3 regions of the Chryseobacterium piperi genome follow, and region 1 is predicted to be linked to each of the others. Evidence: riboswitches for the same ligand, from Rfam matches in the RefSeq annotation. Region 1 holds a riboswitch; each other region holds the start of a gene.

Region 1 (7,474 bases):
AATTGTGAGAAAATCCTCTAAAATGTTATTGGAAAGCCTTCATCCAACTGCTTTAGCCACTATAGGAAATGCAAATGGAAATGAGATTTCAGTTGAAACAATAGGAAAGCTTATTGTAGGGCATAATTATCATCATCTGAACATTATTGATGAAAGGTATTTGCCGAATTTAAAATAATAGATCATTGTATTTTTTCAGAATACAGACAGATATAAGAACGGGCTTTTAGCCCGTTTTTTTATAGGTTTTGGCTAAAGCCAAATTGGATTTGATTTTAAAAGAATTGAATCCTTAAATAGTAGCCTTTGTATGTTGTACTATTCAACTAACACAAATATTATCAATAGAGATGGGCTTTAGCCAAAACCTATTATAAAATTTTTTATTTTTGATAAAAATACAATGTCATTTATCAATATTTACATTCATCTCATATTCTCCACGAAGAATAGAGTTCCTTATTTGAACAGTTTAGACTTAAGAATAAAGGTATGGAAGCATATAAAAGAAAATGCCTCTGAAAAAGGTATTTATCTGGATATGGTTAATGGCTATTCGGATCACTGCCATTGTTTAATTTCTTTAGGTTCCGGACAAAATATTGAGAAAATAGTACAATTAATAAAAGGCGAATCTTCCTATTGGATTAATAGAAATAAGCTAACCATAGAAAATTTGCATGGCAGGATGAGTATTTTGCAGTTTCTGTTTCAGAATCAAAAATTGATGTGGTTAGAAATTATATAAAAGACCAGGAAAGCCATCACACGAGAAAAAGTTTTACAGAAGAATATCAGAAATTTATTGAAAAATATAATTTTTAAGGGCTAAGTTTTGGCTAAAGCCAAATTTGATTTGATTTTAAAAGAGTAAACGGGCTATAGCCCGTTCCTATTGAATAGCTAGTTTACCCTTTCATATTTTATACCATTCAATTCAATGGCTATCAATAGAGATGGGCTTTAGCCCATCTGCACAAGGTTAAATGCCTATTGGCTTTAGCCAAAACCTACAATAAAATTCCTATTTTTGCAAGAGACAAACATAATCAAAAGGCAATGACCAATTTTTTTCATGTTTCTATTCATCTAAAAAATTAAAATGGAAAACATCATCAATATATTAAAATCAGGAGGGACGATTCTTTATCCTACAGATACTATTTGGGGGATAGGTTGTGATGCAACTAATATAGAGGCAGTCAATAAAATCTTTGACATTAAGAAGCGGGAAAAGAACAAATCTATGATCATTCTGGTAGAGTCAGAAAAAAGGCTCCAGGATTTGGTTGATGTACCTGAAATGGCCTGGGAAATTATTGATCTCAGTGAGAAACCTGTAACCATTGTTTATGAAAACCCCAAAGGTTTGCCAAAAGAATTGTTAGCTGAAGATGGGAGCATTGGAATCCGTTTGGTAAAAAACGATTTCTGTAAAAAGCTTATCTCAAAATTAAATAAACCTCTAGTTTCTACTTCGGCTAATTTTAGCGGTGATAAAAGCCCATTAAAATTTTCAGATATTTCTTCTGAGATCATTAATTTAGTTGATTATGCTGTAGAAGAAGACCGTGAAAAAGTTTCAAAATACTCAGGTTCTTCCGTTATAAAAATATGGAGTGATAACAGAATAAAAGTACTTAGGGAATAAAAAACAAGATTTTAATTATCTTTGCAAAATCATTTAACCATTAGGAGATTGAGAAGGATGAGGGTTGTTTAAGTAATATTTAAATTTAAACGGCTTCTTTACTATTTGATTTCCTAGTGGTTTTACATTAAATAATAAATATGTTCATCAATCTTAGTCAAAATAAAAATCTAAAACTTTTCAAAATAATTTCTGAGGTGGCCTCAAGAAATAATCAATCAGTATACATTGTGGGCGGATATGTTCGGGATTTGCTGATGAAGAGAAAAGCGTCTACGGATATTGATTTTGTTACTGAACAGAGTGGGATTGAATTAGCACAAAGTGTAGCCCGGGAAATTGATCCTAAATTAAAAGTTTCCGTTTTTAAAACTTATGGAACGGCAATGATTAAATACAAAGATCTTGAGCTTGAATTTGTAGGAGCAAGAAAAGAGAGTTATACTGAAAACAGCAGAAAGCCTGAAGTAGAGGGAGGAACTTTGGAAGATGATCAGAAGAGGAGAGACTTTACGATTAATGCAATGGCTATTTCTTTGAATAAGGATAATTTTGGAGAACTTATTGACCCTTTTAACGGGGTTGAAGATCTGGAAAATAAAATACTGAGAACACCATTAGAGCCTGCTCAGACCTATTCTGATGATCCTTTGAGAATGATGAGAGCGGTTCGTTTTGCTTCTACCTTACAATTTACCATAGAAGAGAATTCATTATCTGCAATCAATCAGGAAGCTGAACGAATCAAAATTGTTTCCATGGAAAGAATTATGGTAGAGTTTAATAAGATAATGCTTTCGGAAAAGCCATCTATAGGATTAAGACTATTGGAACAAACAGGACTTTTACACTATATTATTCCTGAATTAATTGAGCTGAAAGGAGTAGAAGAGGTAGAAGGGCAGACTCATAAAGATAACTTTTACCATACTTTAGAAGTGGTCGATAATATTTCAATCCATACTGATAAGCTTTGGTTGCGTTGGGCTGCGTTGCTTCATGATATAGGAAAAGCACCAACCAAAAAATTTGTAGAAGGAACAGGATGGACATTCCACGGACATGAATTTTTAGGTTCAAAAATGGCCAAAACACTTTTTCAGAGACTAAAGTTGCCGTTAGGCCCCGATTTGAAATATGTACAAAAAATGGTAAAGCTTTCATCGCGTCCGATTGCATTAATTACGGATGATGCTTCAGATTCTGCGCTAAGAAGACTTTTGTTTGATGCTGGAGAAGATATGGAGGATCTGTTTACGCTTTGTAAAGCTGATATTACGACAAAAAACTCTAAAAAGCAGGAGAAATTCAAAAGGAATTTTGAATACGTTGCAGTAAAGATAAAAGAGGTTGAAGAGAAAGATCATGTCAGAAATTTCCAACCTCCTATCTCTGGGGAAGAAATCATGGGAATGTTTAATCTTAAACCAGGGCGGGAAATTGGAATTTTAAAAGAGAAAGTAAAAGAAGCTATCCTAGAAGGTGAAATTTTAAATGACCATGAAGAAGCCCGTAAGTTTGTCATTGCTGAAGCAGAGAAACTGGGGTTAGGAATCTGAGCTGAATAAAAATAAAAAAATCAATGAGAGATCGGGAATAATTTTTCCGGTCTCTTTTTTTTAATACAATTAAAAAAAGAAATCCGGGCTGCCCCAAAGGGCAGCCCGGAAAAAAACACAAATGATGAAAAAAAATATATAATATACCGAAGTATATGTTTCTTAGTTTAAATAAACGCCATTAGTTCCTTTACCTGTTGTGAAGGACTTAATTTTAGTTCCTAAAGTGTTATAAACAGTAACTTCACTATCTTCAGTAAAGCCTTTAACGTCAGATGTGAAAATTTTACCATCTACAACGCTGAATCCATACAATGTATAAAACTGACCACCATCTACTGCCGTAATAATAGGCGCTGTAGGAACTGTCGTAGTATTCATATCCATTGAATATACTTTATTGGCTGAAGAGAAGAAATATTTTCCGCCTTCAATCTGAAGATTCGTAGCATTGGCAATACCTGTTAGTTTTGTCGTTTTGGTAATATTTCCTGTACCTGAAATCTGGTAGATGTAAGAATCTGTAGTTGTTGAAGCAATAACATAGACATTTGAGTTGTAGGAAATTGTTCTGTTAATATTTCCGTTGGGTAATGTTATTGTAGACTGTACTGTATTACTGGAAGTATTGATGTATGTAATTTTATTTCCAAAACCAAAGCTTGCATTCTGAATAAAAATATTTCCTCCTGCTTCTACAATTCTTTCAACATTCTCTGTGAAAGCTATTTTTTTTACAAACGATAAATCCGAAGTTTTATAGATACTTAGATATTTTGCTGCTTGGTATTGATCATTGGTTACATAAACATTATTATTAGCAACAGCAATATAACGGGGATAATTAATCTGATTGGTAATTTCGCCTACACTTTTAAAAGTATAGCGGTTAACTACCTGGATTTTATTTGAATTGTTTAATAACAAATAAGCTTTATCTCCACTGAATGCAGCAGCTTGTAGAACATCTCCTAGCTGGCTTCCATTATTATTTTTAGAAAAAATATTGTTTTGGCTAAAAGTTAAATCTCTGGAAACAAAAGTTACCTCGGCATTAGGTTTTCCATAATTCCCTTCATTGGTAATTAGAAACCCATTTTCATATGTAATTTCGGGAAGAGTGAAACTACTGTCGGTACTACACGAAATATTGAATAATAATACGGTGGCAAATAAAAGCTGTAAAAGTCTAGTTATTTTCATGTTATTTTTTATTAAAAATTTATAGTGGCAGAAATACTGTAGTTGCGTTTAGGCATCGGATAAAACGATACAGTCTCGTAAACAGTATTGGTTAAATTATTGACTTTAAATCCTAAAGTGTATTTTTTGAGAAGTGTTGCTGAAACTCCTGTATTTAAAACAAAATACGGATCCAATGCATCTTCTCTTTTTTCATCTGTTGTGGTATATGTAATTCCGTTAAACATTCCCTGAACGTAGAATTTTAAGAAGGTATATTGATAATCAAAATTTCCAAAAACTTTATGAAGAGGGACATACATCATTTGCTTTTTGGTTTCTTTATTGATAGATTTAGCAAAGGTGTATCCAATATTAAATCTCAAATGATGGTCATTAAATTTTTTATCGAAAGTAATTTGTGATTCCACACCATACGATTCAACTTTGTTGATATTAACCGGAGACCAATATCCATATGCCGTAGGAAGCCAGACAATATTATCGGTTATACTCATGTAATAAGGGCTTACTGTTAGTTTAAAAGCGTTCAGTTTGAATTCATGGTCCATATCCATCTGATAAGATTTTTCCGGCCTTAGATTAAGGTTTCCTCCAGGATTCCAATATAAGTCATTGAAAGTAGGAAATCTGAAATTTTTGGATGCGTTCAATCCTATGCTATACCAGGATAAAGGATTCCATTTCCCTGATAATGAATAAAGAACAGGTGAGCTGATATCTTCAACGAAATCTTTTTTTACTCCTGCCTCAAAACGTAAATTTTTTGTGGGGAAATAGCGAAGAAGTCCTGCTAAAGAGCCTACATTTCTGCTTACATTTCCAATGCTCTCTGTATTTTCTGCTGAGGTTCTGGGCTGATATCCTTCTCCTTTATTTACCTGAAATTCTGTAATAACATTCAGATTAAGTTTAGGGAGAATGAAATAATTAAAATCATTTTTGAATATATAGTTTTTTCCTGTCGATCCACTTGTTTTTGGAGTATTATAAATTCCAAAATATTGAAAATTTTCTTCAGTATAAGCTGCTTTTAAACTATTGGATAGCTTCCCTTTATTAATGTCCCAGGAAATTAAACTTCTGATACTTTGTGTTTCATACTTTGTTTTATTCCCATTCTCTGTAAAAATAGGATAGTTTTGTGACGAATCAAAAAACTGACTTTGCCATGAAATTGTCTGATGTTGAGCTATTTTATAAGAAGCGCCAAGATTAAAAGTAGTGTTATAATATCTGCCGTTTCTGTTCAGGTAGTTCTTTTCTTCAACCTCATAATCATTTTGACTATTGATATGGTTTCCTGAAACTTTGAAGCTGAACTTATCATTACTGTATGCCGCTTGTGCAAAATTAATAAAGGTACTAAAAGAGGCTACTTCAGAATATAGAGAGGCCTTAAGGCCTTTATTAAAACTTAAATCATTATTTAAATGGATGCTTCCGCCAATCGCACCACTTCCATAGATAACACTTCCACCACCGGCTTTTACTTCCATCTGGTCATATCCGAATAAAGGCATATTATTAATATCACCCTGTCCTAAAAAATTAGAATTGATATTAATTCCGTTCCAGACAAAAGCGGTCTGCTGTGCACTCGTCCCCCTAAATGAGGGAGAAGAGACCATTCCACGCCCATTTTCTTTAATATAAACGGAAGACTGAAAGCGTAATACTTCAGATAAGTTGGAAGAGTTCTTTTGAATATCACTTGGAGTAAGTGTATTGACCTTATGAAACAGTTTTACCCGATTCATTTGGTTGTCAAAAATATAAACGGTATCAATTGCTTTCTCTTGTCCTAAACAAAGAAGATAAGCAGATGACGATAAAAGTAGTATTAAAGTTTTTTTCATACTATTTTACTTTTCCTCCGAAAGCAATATATTTTTGAGTTATCATTTTGGCAGGTCTCCTGACTTTCACTTTTCTATACCTTCCCGTTTTCACAGTGGTTTGTTATAGAAATAATTATTGCGATTTACAGTTGCGGGGACAGTTTGGGATTTTCACCCAATTCCCTATTATTTTCAATAGCTTGAAAACCAAAGTTTTGCAAAGATAAGTTTTTAAAAAGAACCAGCAATTTATTGTTAAAATTAAACAAGATAATCTCATGCGAAATAATGAAGACATTGGTATACAGGATTATTTTGAAAGCATCCAAGACTTCCACATATAGAGAATAAGTGTCTACGTAACCTGCCAGAATATATGACAAAACCCGTATGGATGGTTTTATTAAACAGAGTAGATGAACGTCCTTTTAATAAAGGAAGAACAGTTTCTAATTTTAATTTAAGAGATTTCTCACTTTGTTCGAAATGACAAAAACCTGTTGAACTCCTCATTTACAAATTGGCGATTTTGCGGTTTTACCTTTTTACAGATTATAAAAAGGTACCGTCAAAATAAAAAGGCATTAAATCCTTAATTGAATGTACTTTCACTACCTCTCCATTCATACTTGAAAAATAAAGATCGATATTTTCATGTTGTTTTGTTTCGTATTCCATCAAGCTTTGTCTGCATGCTCCACAAGGTGGAATAGGAGGTGTTTTTTCAGAACGTTCTTTGGGACCACCTACAATAAAGATTTTTTTAATTTTTTGATCCGGAAAGTTGGCGGCTACCCAAAATATGGTTGTTCTTTCAGCACAAAGTCCTGATGGGAAAGCTGCATTTTCCTGATTATTTCCGGAGAATATTTCTCCGTTTTCAAGTAAAATAGAACAGCCAACCAAAAACTGAGAATAGGGGGCATAGGCATTTTCACGAGCCTGTTTTGCTTTTTCGAACAGTTTTTTTTCTATATCGTTCAGTTCGCTACTATTTTTAAAATATTCATAGCCGATCTGTATGTCTTTTTTCATATATTGAAGCCTAAAAAGGGGGGATAAAATTACTTCTTTTTCACCACGTGAGCAAGTAGATTCTATTTCTTCGTTTGATATTAAAATATAAAACAAATCAAGATGTTATATACTCCGATACAATTCAGAAATGTAGAGCTTAAAAACAGATGGGTAATGTCCCCTATGTGTATGTATTCCTGTGA
Region 2 (7,474 bases), 690 kb from region 1:
CGATCTGGATAATTCTGATACCTGCTTTCTCAAGATCACTAACCTCATCACGAATGGCTAAAGCAATCTGCTTGCAGGTTAAAGAACGAGGCTGGTCATCACGTACGAAAGACCACTGAAGAATAGTAACAGGGCCCGTCAACATTCCCTTAACCCATTTTTTGGTCAGAGATTGGGCATATTGAGACCAATATACTGTCATTGGTTGAGGTCTGTGGACATCTCCAAAAATTACAGGTGGCTTTACACATCTGCTTCCGTAACTCTGAACCCATCCGTTTTGAGTAAAAGCAAATCCTGCCAGTTGTTCCCCAAAATACTCAACCATATCATTACGCTCAAATTCTCCATGAACCAGCACATCAATTCCGATTTCCTCCTGCCAGTTAATCGTTCTCTGAGTTTCTTCTTTAAGTAATTGATCATACTCCTCTGCAGTAAGGTCTCCTTTCTTAAATTGAGCTCTCCAGCTTCTGACTTCTTTGGTTTGAGGGAAAGAGCCAATAGTTGTTGTTGGAAATAGTGGAAGTTCCAGTGCCCTCTGCTGTGCTTCTTTTCGCGCATTAAATGGACTGTTTCTCTGAGCGTCATTCTCTGTAGTAAGCTCAATGCGGCTTTTTACATCTTTATTATGAATTAGCGTTGAAACTTTACGGTTTTCAATGGCTTTTTTATTTTCCGCCAACTCCTGTAAGGTATTATAATCCGGGTTTTCTGATGCTAATTTCTTTAATAAAACAATTTCAGAAACCTTTTGTTTAGCAAAAGCCATCCATTGCTTGATCTCCGGAGATAATATTTTTTCATTTTTTTCAAGATCAAGATCGAAAGGAGTATGAAGCAGAGAGCATGACGGAGCGATAAAGACCCTTTCAGGACCCAGTGCAGCAATTGCTTTTTTAATCGAAACTAAAGACTGGCTGAAATCATTTTTCCAGATATTTCTTCCATCCACAACACCTAATGATAGAATTAATGTTTCAGGAATAGCATTAATCACTTCATCCAATTGTTCGGGAGCACGTACCAGATCAATATGCAAAGCATCGACCGGTAGGGTAGTCGCCAATGAAAGATTATCTTTTAGTCCATCAAAATAGGTAGTGATAAGAAACTTAAGATTCGGGAATTGTTGGGCAAGCTCAGTATAGACATTCGGATAAACTTCTTTAGCTTTTTGATCCAGGTCCAATGCTAAAAAAGGCTCATCAAACTGGATCCATTCGGCTCCGTTATTTTCCAGTTCTTTTAAGATCTCAGTATAGACCGGAAGAAGATTTTGGGTTAAATCTAATTTATTGAAACCTTCTTCCTTTTCTTTTCCTAATAGTAAGTAGGTTACCAGTCCAATAATTACTGGTTTAGCGTTGATCCCTTCTTCCTTTGCCTCAATAAATTCGTTGACGATTTTATTGGAGAATAGTTTAAACTTTTGATCCTTCTGAAATTCAGGGACAATATAATGGTAATTGGTATCGAACCACTTAGTCATTTCCATTGCGGTAATATCTAAACCCTCTTTTTGGTATCCTCTTGCCATTGCAAAATACAGATCCAGTTCTGTACTGGATTCTTTTGAAGCAATATCCTGATAGCGCGAAGGAATAGCACCAACGGATAAGGTGAGGTCTAAAACCTGGTCATAAAAGGAAAAATCATTCGTTGGAATAAGGTCAATTCCTGCTTCCTGCTGTAATTTCCAGTTTTGTTTTCTGATGGTTTTTCCAACCTCTAACAGTTCCTGTAATGATGTTTTACCTGCCCAATATTGTTCGCAGGCTTTTTTGAGTTCTCTGTTGCTGCCAATTCGCGGGTAGCCAAGGATGTGTGTTTGCATTTTTCTTTAAACTTTTAATTAAATTTTGTTTTAAAAGTTCTTATAATGCTTCGTAATGCAATCGGGGGTAAAGTTTTTGAGTAATGGAGAGATACAATATGGACGTAATTTTCAGATTGGTCGCCAATTTTAGAAGTTTCTTTTTAGCGCAAAGTTTATTTCTAATTCTCTCTATTTAATAAGGCAAAGGTGAAAATCAATAAAATTGATTTTGAAGAAGCGAACGCTATATCCATACGCTTCATCAGCGACATCGTCGCATTTCTTTGCTCCTTAAATCTAAGGAATCTCTATAAAAAATCTTTGCGTTTAAACTCATGCAAATCCAAGTTTAAACCAACCTAATACGTTCAAAAGTATCATCTGTATGACCAAAAGCTTCAGACCGCGAAAGCATTGTCAATTCGGAACAGGCAGGTCTCCTGACTTGTAACAGTTTCTGTCATCCTTCCCGCTTGACAGCAGTGGATCTCCAAGGACAAAAACCTTAATATGTTACTTACAGTTGCGCGACAGTTCGTGATTTTCACACGATTCCCTATTAATCTACCTTAAGTAAAACCTTTTCCGTTTGATGAAGTATGTTAAAGAACAAAATAGGGTGTAAAGGTATTAAATTAAGTTATTTAGTTGGATTTATTTTAAAAATTAGGGATAAAATTTTGTTTAAAATAGTTTGTAAAGATATTTATTCTGTAAATTTGAAATATTCAATCAAAAAAAGAATATTATCCTGTGGAAAGACTTGATGACAAGGATCTTCAATTGCTAAGAATCCTGCAAAAGAATGCTAAATTAACAGTAAAGGAACTGGCTAAAGAAATTAATCTTTCTCCATCACCTGTATTTGAACGGGTAAAAAGATTAGAGCAAGAAGGGTATATTAAACATTATGCAGCAGTTTTGGAAGCTGAGAAACTTAACCGGGGCTTTACTGTTTTCTGCCAGGTTAAACTAAAGATTCACGATCGTTCTGTGGGAAATGAGTTTGTGAAAGAAATTGTACAGATTGAAGAGGTTGCGGAATGTTATAATATTTCCGGAGATTTTGACTTTCTACTTAAAGTTCAGGTAAGAGATATGAAGCATTATCAGGATTTTGTTTTTAATAAACTAGGCACTGTAGATTCTATAGGAAGCACACACAGTACTTTCGTAATGGCTGAGGTGAAGAATAATCATGGGGTTACCATTTAAAAATTTAAAAGGAATATGACAAATGGTTAGTAGCCTCGAGATTCTGGTTAGGCTACAGTTAAAACGATATAATCAATATTTTTGTTGTAAATAATGGCACAAATAACTTTGCAAAAGATAGTATCTACGTATTGCTTATTTGTGAATATTAGTGTAGATATTAGTGGTATTTGTGTTTGAATTATTTATTTTTAAACACTAATGACACCAATTTATTTACGTTTTATTATTGAAGCTATATTATTTATGTTTCAATTTTTGAAGAATCTTTTACACTTCAAATTTTCAATCTTCATAGATACTTTAATTATTTTGATAATTTTCTAATCCAACCTCTGTTGCTGCAAATAGGTCAAGGTTGAATTTTTAATAAATTCTTCCATAGAGGTTTCTTTGTTTGCATTTTTATTGGTCAGTTCGATCAGATACTGGATTTGATTTCCTAGTTTATTGTCTTTGCAGGTAATTTTAAATCTTTTGGTTTTAGGAGATGAACCAAGAAAAGTAAGCTCAGTGGCATTGTTTAATTTAACATTGTTTACATCAAAACCGGCACGTGGATCTTTTTGAAGGCGTAAAAATCTTTTCTGAGTTCTATCTGTGCTTTCGTCTATAAATTTTTCCATCTGATAATCGGTTAGCAGCTGTGGATAAATTAACCCTTCTTCAAGCATTAAAACTGTTATTTTATCAGACTTATCATATAAGAAGGTCTTATCATCAAAGTGCGCGTAGCCATCCTTTACAATAATTTTACCTTCAAATTTTTTATAATTTTTCTTCTTATATTCATTTTTGAACTGTTCCACAATCGCTTTTTCCTTATTGCTCAAGGTTTCTTTTTTCTGACCAAAAACAGCTACTGATAGTGATAGTAACAGGATAAATGAAAATTTTCGTTTCATAATTTTTTTATTTTTTTAATAGCTTCTCTTTTTATTTTTAAGACATCCACGGGATATAAAATTGAAAAGAAAAGTACTCAATTTTATTTTAATACGGATTCCAGTATTTTTAGCAGCAAAGATGATGCTATAAAATATTTTTCACACGAATATGTTGAAGAAGCATGATTGTTTTGGCGTCTTTAATTTCTCCTGTATCAATCATAGCCAATGCTTCTTCAAAGGAAAACTCTAATACTTCAATATCTTCACCTTCTTCTTCCAATCCGCCGCCATCTGTTGTTTTCATTTCTTTTGAATATTCTGCAATGAAGAAATGAAGGATTTCAGTAACTGATCCGGGAGACATATAAGATTCAAAAATCTTTTCTACCTGGGAGATCTTGTAACCGGTTTCTTCTTCTGTTTCCCTTTTGATACAATCTTCAGGATTGTCATTATCTAATAAGCCGGCGCATGCTTCGATCAGCATTCCTGTTGAATTGCCATTAATGTAAGTAGGCAATCTGAATTGTCTGGTAAGGATAACCGTTTTTTGATCCTTATTGTAAAGCAGAATAACGGCTCCATTTCCTCTGTCATAAGCTTCTCTGCTTTGGGTTTGTATAGTTCCGTCAGTTTTTAGTTTTTCATAGGTTACTTTGTTTAAAGTATACCAGTTATCAGATAAGACTTCTGTTTTTATGATTTTTATGTTATGATTCTCCATGGGGGATATCTTCTATGTTATAATAAATTTTAAAACCTTTTTTTAGCAATTCTTACATTTTCATCAGTTCGTTTTGAACATCCTTCTATCCGTAAGATGGTATTACATTTTTCTATGATTCGACGAGCAATGGGTATTGTACATAATGTTTTCTTTTTGGATAAAATAATGAAACCTAACAGGGTGAAAAAATGAGATAGGTTAAGATATCTATTTTTTGTGCCGGTTTGCTTTGACAGCACTTAAAAATTCAGGTGTTATTCCGAGATAGGATGCCATTTGTTTTTGAGTGATTTGTTTTGCAGCTAAAGGATACTTTTGCAGAAACATATGATACCTTTCTTCGGCAGATAAAGAAAGGTTTTCTATATTCCGAAGTTGTTCTCTTGTATATGCATTCTCCATCATGATCCTAAAAAAACGTTCAAATTTGGGGACTTTCAGATAGAGATTATCCAGGTCCTTTTTCTGTAGCTGTAGGATAGTACTATCTTCCAGTGCTTCAATATTTAGCATGGCGTGTTTCTGATGGATAAAAGCATACATGTCAGTAATCCACCAATCGGGAGTGGCAAACAGAATGGTGGTTTCTTTCCCTGCTGCATCCATATAGAAAGCCCGTAAAATCCCTGATTGGACAAAATTGATTTCTTTACAAAGTTGCTGTTCTTTCAGGATCAGTTCTTTTTTACGGATTTTTCTTTCTTTCAATAAAGAATTGAAGTATACCACTTCTTCATTATTAAGTGAAACATGTTTAGCGATGTTCTTTAAAATCAAACTGTCATTCATGGTGCTTGAAGATACTTATTTCTCTAAATGTAAATCAGTGCTAAATTAGTGTTTATTTTTCAACAAGCTTTTAAAATTGGGAGATTCAGAGGATATTTATATTAAAATAATGTAAATAAGTTGTTAATGTTTTAACAGGATCATGCTATTTACCCTTCAAGTACTTTTTCAGGTATTTTGAAGTTTCAGAATGCTTGGCTGATAATAGGCTTTCAACAGTTCCTTCATAAATAATACTGCCTCCTAATTTACCTGCTCCGGGGCCTATATCGATGATCCAGTCTGCTTGGGCAATAATATCCAGATTATGTTCAATAACGATTAGGGTATTCCCTTTATTAACCAACTCATCAAAGAATGAGAGTAGTTTTTCATTGTCGATAGGATGGAGACCGGTACTGGGCTCGTCTAGAATAATAACCTGATCGGTATTATTAAGCTCTTTTGTTAATTTTAAACGCTGTCTTTCACCACCCGAAAAACTATCAAGACGTTGTCCAAGGGTAAGATAATCTAAACCAAGCTTGATCAATAGATTAAGCTCATGTCCGAATTCTGATTTAGGGAAGAAATGCAATGCTTCCAAAACAGTCATGTCCATAACATCTGCAATGTTTTTGTGATGATACTGGTATTGTAAAACTTCTGGTTTATATCCTGAACCCAGACAAACTTCACAAGGCTGCTCGATATCATCCATAAAGGCGAGATCTATTTTTTCAACGCCTAAACCTCTGCAATTGGGACATGCACCTTCTCCGTTTCTGCTAAAAAGTTTTTCTGAAACATGATTAGCATTAGAAAATAGCTTTCTGACAATATTGGAGAGATTGAGGTACGTCAATAAATTAGAACGGCTACTGGCTGTAAATACAGATTGATCTACAACGGTTACCTGTGGATAGGACATGGGTAAAACTTTATTGATTAAAGTACTTTTCCCAGAGCCTGCAACACCAGTTACTACAGTCATTATTCCTGTAGGTATTTTTACACTTACATCTTTCAGGTTATGGAGATGAGCATGTTGTATATCAAGATAACCTTTAGCTGTGCGGGGTTTTGTATTGTAGTCACGGACTTTACTAAAATAGCTGCCGGTTTTGCTTTTAGCGTGTTTTAAATCTTTAAAACTTCCCTGATACATAATCTCTCCACCATTTTTTCCTGAATCGGGTCCCATGTCTACAATGAGATCGGCTATTTTAATAAGATCAGGATCATGTTCAACAATCAATACCGTATTGCCTTTATCCCTTATTTTTTTGATGATATCTACAATATGGTCAATATCTTTAGGATGTAGTCCAATACTGGGCTCGTCAAAGATATATAATAAATCAACCAGGCTGTTTCCTAATTGTTTGACCATCTTGATTCGTTGTGACTCTCCGCCTGAAAGTGTATCGGTTTGTCTGTCCAATGTAAGATATTGCAGACCTATGTCAATAAGGTTCTGTAACTTTTTTTCAAGTTCCTGCAGAATGGAAGAATACATTTCAGAAGGTAATGCTTGTATAAAAAGTAACAAATCATCAATAGGCATTGCAGTACAATCTGCAATATTTTTACCCTTAATTTTACATGACAGGACTTTTGAATTCAAACGCTTTCCTTTACAGACAGGGCATTCTTTGGTAATGATTACTTTATTTAAAGTGTCTTTTCGGGTGATATTTTCTTTAGAATCCTTTTTCAGAAAAGAGTTCTCAATTCTTGGAATGATACCTTTGTATTTTACAGTCTTTCCCCAGTTTTTAGAAGGTTTTTTAGGAGTATGCTCTTCTGCATTCAATAATAAGTCCCATTCTTCTTTGGTATAGTCTTTTAGCTTTTTATCATTATCAAAATATCCGGATTCAGTATAACGTGTAAGACGCCATCCACCTGACTGAAAGGTTGGAAATTGTATTGCCCCTTCATTTAATGATTTATTTTTATTGAATAAGGTTTCTATATTCACGGCTTGTACAAATCCCAGTCCTTCACACTCCGGACACATTCCTTGCGGATTATTAAATGAGAATACATTAG
Region 3 (7,474 bases), 1.6 Mb from region 1:
ACTGTAGGTAAGCCTTCCTGCATACCACGCTCCCCAGTCACCGATATATTTCGTTGTAGGAATCGCGTATTCTGTCGTGGCAAAAGTCGCAGGATCGATATTAACCAATTTCTGCTGCTGAATTGCCCAAATGCTACCGTCTTTCGCCTGTACAATAGAATAGAAAGCCCCTGCAATTGTCTGAACTATCGCATTAGTGTTAGGATTAATAACCAGAATTCCTCCATTCTGTGTTACGGCATATACATGCTGAGAAGTGCGAATCATATTTCCGATCTGTCCTTTTCCATTAGTACCTGCAACCAAGCTTCCCACTTGTAAGTTATCGATATCAAATAAGAAAATTCCGGTAGTAGTTCCTATATATCCTTTATGTTCATTAACCCCAAGAAAGGATCTTCCGTCTCCGCCGCCGATCGCGTTAAATCCGGCAATTTTCTGCATCGTTGTAGCATTAGCTACGACAAGTCTTCCTCCAGGTGTATATTGAGTATCCCCGCCGTCAGCAGCTTGTTTTGAAATAAAATAAAACTTATCCCCATAGATCGTACCATACTGTGTTGTTGCTCCAAAAGCCTGATTATTATTAGCGTTACTATATACACGATAGTTAATCTGTCCATTGTTATTTATAAAATTCACAGAACCATTGGTATGCCCAAACCATTCTTCATTCACCATAAAATAACCGTTGGTAAAACTAGTCGGTGCTGAATAAGCTGATACTGGTGTTAATGTTGTTGAAATAGGATGATCTGCCATTCCCGGAGAAAAATTCCAAACATCCCATGAACCATTTTCCAAAACACGGTTGCTGGCTCCTAAACTCGAATATGCAAAATCAGTATCTGTAGGGTTCTTTACCCAATAAGACCAGTATCCGGTTGTCCAGCCTGATTGCCAGTGGTCACTAGCAGCATCCGCAGCTGTGTAGCTGTCAAAATCATAGGCTGTCGTATTGATAATACCATTCACAGGATACAAAGGATAGGTAGCATTTGCATTTTTATAAAGAGCATTTGTACCCTGACCGTTCAGGTCAAAGCCAAGCCCTCCGACAGCAGTTCCGAACGAAGTTCCCTGGTAAAGCAAGGAAAAAAAACGGTGATCTGCCTGCGCAATAGCTTTCAGCATATCTTCTCCGGTAGCAGTTCCGTTCCACCTGAATCCCCAAACCAGGGCATCGGGGGTTTTGCTATCATTCCACTGTACCACAAAAGCTGCTTTATTAGTTCCTGTTCCTACCCAATACTGGATAGCAGAAAAATCAGTCACTGCTGCTGTTGTAGTTTTAAGTTGGTTTTTTAATACCGTACCCTGTTTAATATCATTTCGGGGTACTCCCTGAACCGTTATTTGTGCATTGGTGAAAAATGCAAAAAATAAGAGAAGGGTTAAAAGATAGATCTTTTTCATTTCTAAATAATTTAATACGTTTATTGTTGAATTTTATTTTAAGTACAGATCGTAAGCTCCGGCGACTTCCGTAGAAACCTCACCTAGCCAGCCGGCTTCCTGATTAATCCCCGTGTAAACTTTTATAAAATCTACTCCCGGAAGTTTTACATAATTTCCACTCCTGTCAACCGCCCAAGAAATATCAATATTGGAAGCATCATCATTGTTAGGCGCATTATCAGCATATCCGAAATCGTAGGACTTTCCTATCCAGTAAGATCCAGTTCCACTCTGGTCAATGAAATTATTTTGAATTTTTGTTCCCGTAAAAGCATAAGAAGTATCCGGTATCCATAAAGGAAAGAAACTATGATCATGAAAAGCATTTTTTGTTTTAAATCCTGTATTTCCAAGATTATCCTGCCATTTGATATATTCAATATCTGCCTGCCAAGGATCAGCTCCCGGAACAGGAATTTTATTTTTATTAGGCTTGAAATAAGTAATCGTATAGTTTTTAACAGTCGTGTTTTTAAAATACTCGCTCCCAGCGATTTCATACCATTCATTATCGTCCGGTTTTCCATTTTTATTCCGGTCATAAGCCACCATAATAATTCCCGGCTCACAAGATCCTGATCGGGGCTCATTGGCATTATTTCCCCAAAATGCATTTCCAAGGATTTTAAAATCTCTTCCATTCATATTAGGAATCGTATGATCAAAACCAAAAACCACATAGCCTCCAAAACCACCTAAGCTTATCATTGTAGGATTTGAGCCAATCAAAGATTCTCTTGCTTTTTGTAGCATATTGGCTGCTGTATTACCAGCTTCATATTCCGGAATTTCATTGGTAAACTGTCCTACGGCCGGCCGAAAATCCAATACCGTGGATATGTATTTACTGTAAGATCCGGCTTCTTTATCGACTATAATTTTAGATTGGTATGTTTTCACCTTTCCATTTTGGTCAATCTTTAAAGTCAGGGGATAGGTTTTAGCATAAGGACTGATAAAGTCCAGTTCCGAACTTTCAGAGATAATAGAGTCATTAACACTCCAGGTCATTTTCCCGGAACTATTCGCTGCAATATTTAATACTTTAAAGCGACTGATGGTATATGACTCTTCCAGCCCTTTAAATGGGACTTCTTCATCTCTGTCGCTTTTACATCCTGTTATTCCTATCAGAAGAAAAAGAACAAGTACAGCTTGTGAAATTTTTAAATTACTTCTTTCCATATCATGAATTCAATTATTTATATAAAAAAGCAAAATGAGCCGGGATATTCCCGCCCTCAGTTTTCCACTTAAAGCGTCCATTTTTATTGAAACAATAGACGTAGCCTGTGGATACATAATTCCGGGCATCAGTAAGGTAAATGTCTTCCGTTATAGGATTTACAGCAATACCATAAGGAGCCTTAATAGCATCTACATATTCCTGGTCAATAATTTTATTGGAAATAACCTGTTCGGTTTTTACATCAATAATCCCGAAAGTCTTGGTGTAAGAATGGGTGTTATAATTAAACTCATTTCCATAATAGTACAGCTTGTCATTAACAATGGTCATTTCACTCACTGCCACATGAAAATCTTTTTTCACGGTTCCCGTAGCAGCATCCACCAAATACAAGCTTGACGGAACATTGTAGTAATCTCCTCTGGAGCTGACATACAAGTCTCCATAATTATCCTTTTTAAGACGGTGGAGATTGATCGCTACATTGATTTTCTTCGTCTCCGTAAAGTTGGTAAGATCTATTACAGAAACAGTCTTATCATAGTTCGGAACCATATATCCCCCGGAATTGGCAACAAATAATTGGTTTCCTACGATCTCCATTTCTTCGGGCTGATACCCTACAGTAACCTCTCTTTGTATGGAAAGTGATGTAGTATCGATTTCTACGACTTTCCCTTTAGGTGCATTGGGATTAATATCAACAGGACCGGCATAACTGCTTGCATAAGCCTTTCCCCCTTTGAATTTAATATACCTGCAATTCTGTAACTGAATCGTTTTAATACGTTTAGCTGTTTTAGCGTCCAATACTTCGATTTTATTGGATACATTCACAACTACATACAGCTTGCTTCCATAGATTTGCAGATCATTGCCGACATCTCCCAGCTCCTTTACCACATTCGGGTTTATCTCAGCATAGATATTTCTCCGGTAGCTTCCCGTGGTATAATCAAAAAAGTCCAGGGTGCATTTATTGCTTCCCATATTCCCTTCATTCAGAATATAAAAGCCTTTAATGGCAGTATTTTCCGGCAGTGCAATACCGGTTTCCGTTTCTTCTTTCGGGACGTACTCATCTGTTCTGCATGAAAACAGAAAAAATAAGACAAAAGCAAGAAGGTAAAAGTTTATTTTTTTCATAATGTATAGCTTACAATAAGTTTAAAATTTCTTCCAGGCATAGGATAGTTTCTTACCACATCATAGTGTTGATTCAGAGTATTATTGACTTCCAGGCTTGCTTTCAGCTGATGTGATCGCCAATAAAATGTTCTCTGAACGGATAGATCATGAGTATACCAGGGCCTAACAGCATTGTATTCAATATTGTTTTGTTGAGCATCATATCGTTTCCCGGTATACATGAAACTATAATTAAAACTCCAATCCTTATAATCCGCCATCATCGTAAAGGTTCCTGAATGCCATGGTACATAAGGGATCTGATCCCCGTAATAAGATTCCCCCTTTTCTGTAAAATCCCGCGCACTCTGGTATGTATAACTTACCAAAGGCTTTAATTGCACCTGCCCTAGCTGCAGTTGTGCCTGTACGTTGACATCAGCACCTATAATCTGTACATCCCCCAGGTTCGTCATCATCCATCTGAAAAGATTGGTAGTGGGTACGGCGATAATCTTATTTTCAACCTTGTTATAGTAACCGTCTACTTTTACATAAATATTTTTTAAAACAGGTTGGTTAAAAGATTTCTGATAAGTAAAACCCAAATCATATTGGTTGGTAAATTCCGGTTTAAGAAAAACATTTCCAATCATTGTATAATACAAATCATTAAAGGTTGGCATCCTGAAGATCCTTTTATAAAAAGCCCTTATCATAAAATCTTTGGAAGCCAATGGCTGGTAGCTTAAAAATGCTGAAGGAGTCCATTCTCTTTTATCCGGGGATTTCGAATTACGCTCTACTTTCTCCTGAATAAAGGTTCCTAATACACTTCCTAAAAATTTAAACCGTTTCCATTGGTATGTTGTTGCAAAGGCAACCAACGAAGTATAGCGCGTAGGAAAAGAAAACAGTTTTAAATTCGAATCCAGGTTATTATATTGAAAATCAACATTCGCGCTCACATCCCAATTGGATGTAATGGAATACATATTTGATGATGACAGGTAAACTTCCCTCTGGATGTACTTATTATCTGTCTTTAAAGCTGTTTCTGCTACATTTACCGTGTCCAGATACCTGGTATAGTCATAGGCAAATTTGGCTTTAATCTGTGTTTCCAGCTTTGGAAATATTCTCTTTCTAAAACTGGTCTGCACAAAATAATTCTTATCCAACAGCTTCTGCCCTTTTGGTCCAAAACCATTATTGACGATAGCTGAAGGAATTCCACGATCAGAAATATATCCATATCCCCGGATATTCCAGCTTCCGTTATTCAACAAACCCTGCAAACTGGTTTCAAAACGCTTTGCCGTAATATAAGAATCATATCTTGTGGCCACAGTATCGTTGGCAATGGAACCATCAGGATGTTTTTTCTGATACGTATATTTATATCTCCCATCACTTTGTATAAATTCGGAACTGAAACTGGCAGAGACTTTATTCGAAATTTTTTGCTCCAGGCGAAAAGACGGATTAAAGAGATCTATAGAACTGTTTTTTATCCTGAGAACAAGATTGGTTTTCTTTTTTCCATAAAAGACCGGAGTTTTGGGCTGCAGGTAAATAGAACCCGAAGACCCAAAGTCCTTAGCAGGCTGGAAAATTTCACTTTTCTGACCGTTATACAATGAAATCTCCTCAATATCATCCAATGAAAACTTTCCCAGGTCAATGACTCCATTTTGAGCATTTCCCAACTGGATTCCATCATAAAAAACGCCTACATGCTGGCTTCCCATACTTCGGATATTCACTGTTTTCAATCCACCAATTCCTCCGTAATCTTTGATCTGCACTCCTGAAAAATACCGCAGTGCATCAGCAACAGACTGGCTGTTAAGCCGTTCCAACTGCTCTCCGGAAAGCGTTTGTGCAGGCAGAATTTCTTTAAAATCTTTTTTATAAATATGAACCGGAAGAATAGCTTTTTCCTTTATACTATCTTTTGATTGAGAAAAATACAATTGAGTAACCAGCACAAGAATTGTGATTATTATGTTTCTGGTTGTATTAGTATATTTTGATTCCATTAGCTCCCTGAGAATAATTGTAACGCTAATGGATATAAGAAAGCAGCAACGGTATAGCACAGCAATATACTGTACAAAATCGTTGTTGTCCTAAGCTTTATTCCACGAAAGCGTCAAACTTTAATATTTCCGGCAGGTCTTCTGACTTACTCCATTTTTGAAATCCTTCCCATTAAAAAAACAGTGGATGTATTCTTCAAAAACTTTGGTTTGGAGCTTACAGCAGCGGGTCTGTTCCGGATTTACACCGGATTCCCTTTTAAGAGCCTTTTACAGCTCACCAGATTGCGGCAAAGATAGAAAATTCCCGTAAGAAACAATACTCCATCTAACAAAATGATAATCAACCTGATAAAACAAAACATCCCGTTACAATGTAACAGGATGCTTGCTGATATACCCTTTAAATTCTACAATGGGTAAATTGGATTTACTTTCCTACAAACTTACGGTCACTCAATGTCTTCATAAATAAGATAAGATTAACCTTTTCCTGCTCCGTCAGGGGAATTCTGTTTCCATTGCTCTTAAGGATCGGATCAAGGTTATTGGCATCTAAAACTCCATTATCCAAATAGTCAAGAACAGCTCTCAATGTCGCGAACTGTCCGAAGCTTCCGTAAGGAGCAGTATATTCTACATTTCTTAGAGAAGGAACACGGAAACTCATATAATCTACCGGAAGACCTGTAACCCTGCCGCGCCCAGCTTCATTAGTATCAGGATTCAATGGGAATCCAATATTTCTAAAGCTCTGATCTGTAAATAAAGCAGTACTATGACAGCTGGAACATTTTTGCTGAAAAGTCTGATATCCTTGTGCTTCATTTTCTGTGAAAGAAATCCCTTCATTCCGTTTTACCTGATCATATTTACTATCGGCAGAAATAAGCGTATACTCATATTGAGCAATACTTTTATATATCCTTTCGGGGGTCATCACTTCATCTCCAAATGCTTTTCTGAATAAATCTTTATATGTGGAATCGCCTTTAATTTTACCAATAACTTCCAGAATAGATGACCCCATTTCTTCATGCGTGATAATAGGAACCAATGGTTGTTTTTCAAGCTGGAGTATATTCCCATCCCAGTTATAAAACTTCATAAACAACATGTTTTGGATAGGAGGTGTATTCCGGATTCCTTTTCTCCCCAAAATACCTATTGCTTGTGCATTGGTATCAGCAAAAGCATTAGCCTGAATATGGCAACTGGAGCATGAAACCGTATTATCTGCACTGAGTCTTTTTTCGTTGAATAGCTTCTCTCCCAACTCAACACCATATTTTGTAGGCCTGTTTGAGTTCACCGAATTATTTAGTTCGGGAAAACCTGATGGAATATTCAAAGAGATGTTGGGGTTATCATAAGCAATCGGTTCATAATAGTCATTATTGCATGATATCAACAGTATGACAACCGATAAAATACTTAATATTCTTTTCATTTTAAATGAATTTATTTATACCAACCTGAAAAAGCTTTTTCTTTAGTCCTAAGTTTCAGCTGATGTGGAGATATATTTAGTTTTCTACTTTACTGATCGAAAATATTCCGGTAATATCGCTTGCTCCATTTCCGCCCAGATTATCCACAAATTTGACCATCTGAGCGGCCGTATGAATATTAGGAGTAGCATTTCCATCCATCCCGG

Evidence for each region. A riboswitch is a leader RNA that binds a small molecule or an ion and turns the genes downstream of it on or off. The one in region 1 is predicted to bind cobalamin.
Region 2: linked by a shared signal. The riboswitch ahead of metE (5-methyltetrahydropteroyltriglutamate--homocysteine S-methyltransferase) and the one ahead of CJF12_RS19490 (TonB-dependent receptor plug domain-containing protein) in region 1 are both predicted to bind cobalamin.
Region 3: linked by a shared signal. The riboswitch ahead of CJF12_RS12350 (TonB-dependent receptor plug domain-containing protein) and the one ahead of CJF12_RS19490 (TonB-dependent receptor plug domain-containing protein) in region 1 are both predicted to bind cobalamin.

Annotation. Positions count from the first base shown of each region.
Region 1 covers NZ_CP023049.2:4,434,030-4,441,503, forward strand. The annotation lists gene CJF12_RS19465 (DinB family protein) at 1-178, shown strand, start outside; partial or broken gene tnpA (IS200/IS605 family transposase) at 404-825, shown strand; gene CJF12_RS19475 (L-threonylcarbamoyladenylate synthase) at 1,103-1,651, shown strand; gene CJF12_RS19480 (CCA tRNA nucleotidyltransferase) at 1,792-3,210, shown strand; gene CJF12_RS19485 (YncE family protein) at 3,373-4,413, opposite strand; gene CJF12_RS19490 (TonB-dependent receptor plug domain-containing protein) at 4,425-6,272, opposite strand; cobalamin riboswitch at 6,305-6,481, opposite strand; gene CJF12_RS19495 (cytidine deaminase) at 6,807-7,289, opposite strand; gene namA (NADPH dehydrogenase NamA) at 7,392-7,474, shown strand, end outside.
Region 2 covers NZ_CP023049.2:625,185-632,658, forward strand. The annotation lists gene metE (5-methyltetrahydropteroyltriglutamate--homocysteine S-methyltransferase) at 1-1,837, opposite strand, end outside; cobalamin riboswitch at 2,233-2,418, opposite strand; gene CJF12_RS02745 (Lrp/AsnC family transcriptional regulator) at 2,573-3,034, shown strand; gene CJF12_RS02750 (hypothetical protein) at 3,358-3,939, opposite strand; gene nudK (GDP-mannose pyrophosphatase NudK) at 4,067-4,648, opposite strand; gene CJF12_RS02760 (Crp/Fnr family transcriptional regulator) at 4,859-5,440, opposite strand; gene CJF12_RS02765 (ATP-binding cassette domain-containing protein) at 5,586-7,474, opposite strand, start outside.
Region 3 covers NZ_CP023049.2:2,815,113-2,822,586, forward strand. The annotation lists gene CJF12_RS12335 (T9SS type A sorting domain-containing protein) at 1-1,416, opposite strand, end outside; gene CJF12_RS12340 (hypothetical protein) at 1,450-2,643, opposite strand; gene CJF12_RS12345 (YncE family protein) at 2,657-3,793, opposite strand; gene CJF12_RS12350 (TonB-dependent receptor plug domain-containing protein) at 3,790-5,817, opposite strand; cobalamin riboswitch at 5,932-6,117, opposite strand; gene CJF12_RS12355 (cytochrome-c peroxidase) at 6,248-7,267, opposite strand; gene CJF12_RS12360 (MbnP family protein) at 7,344-7,474, opposite strand, start outside.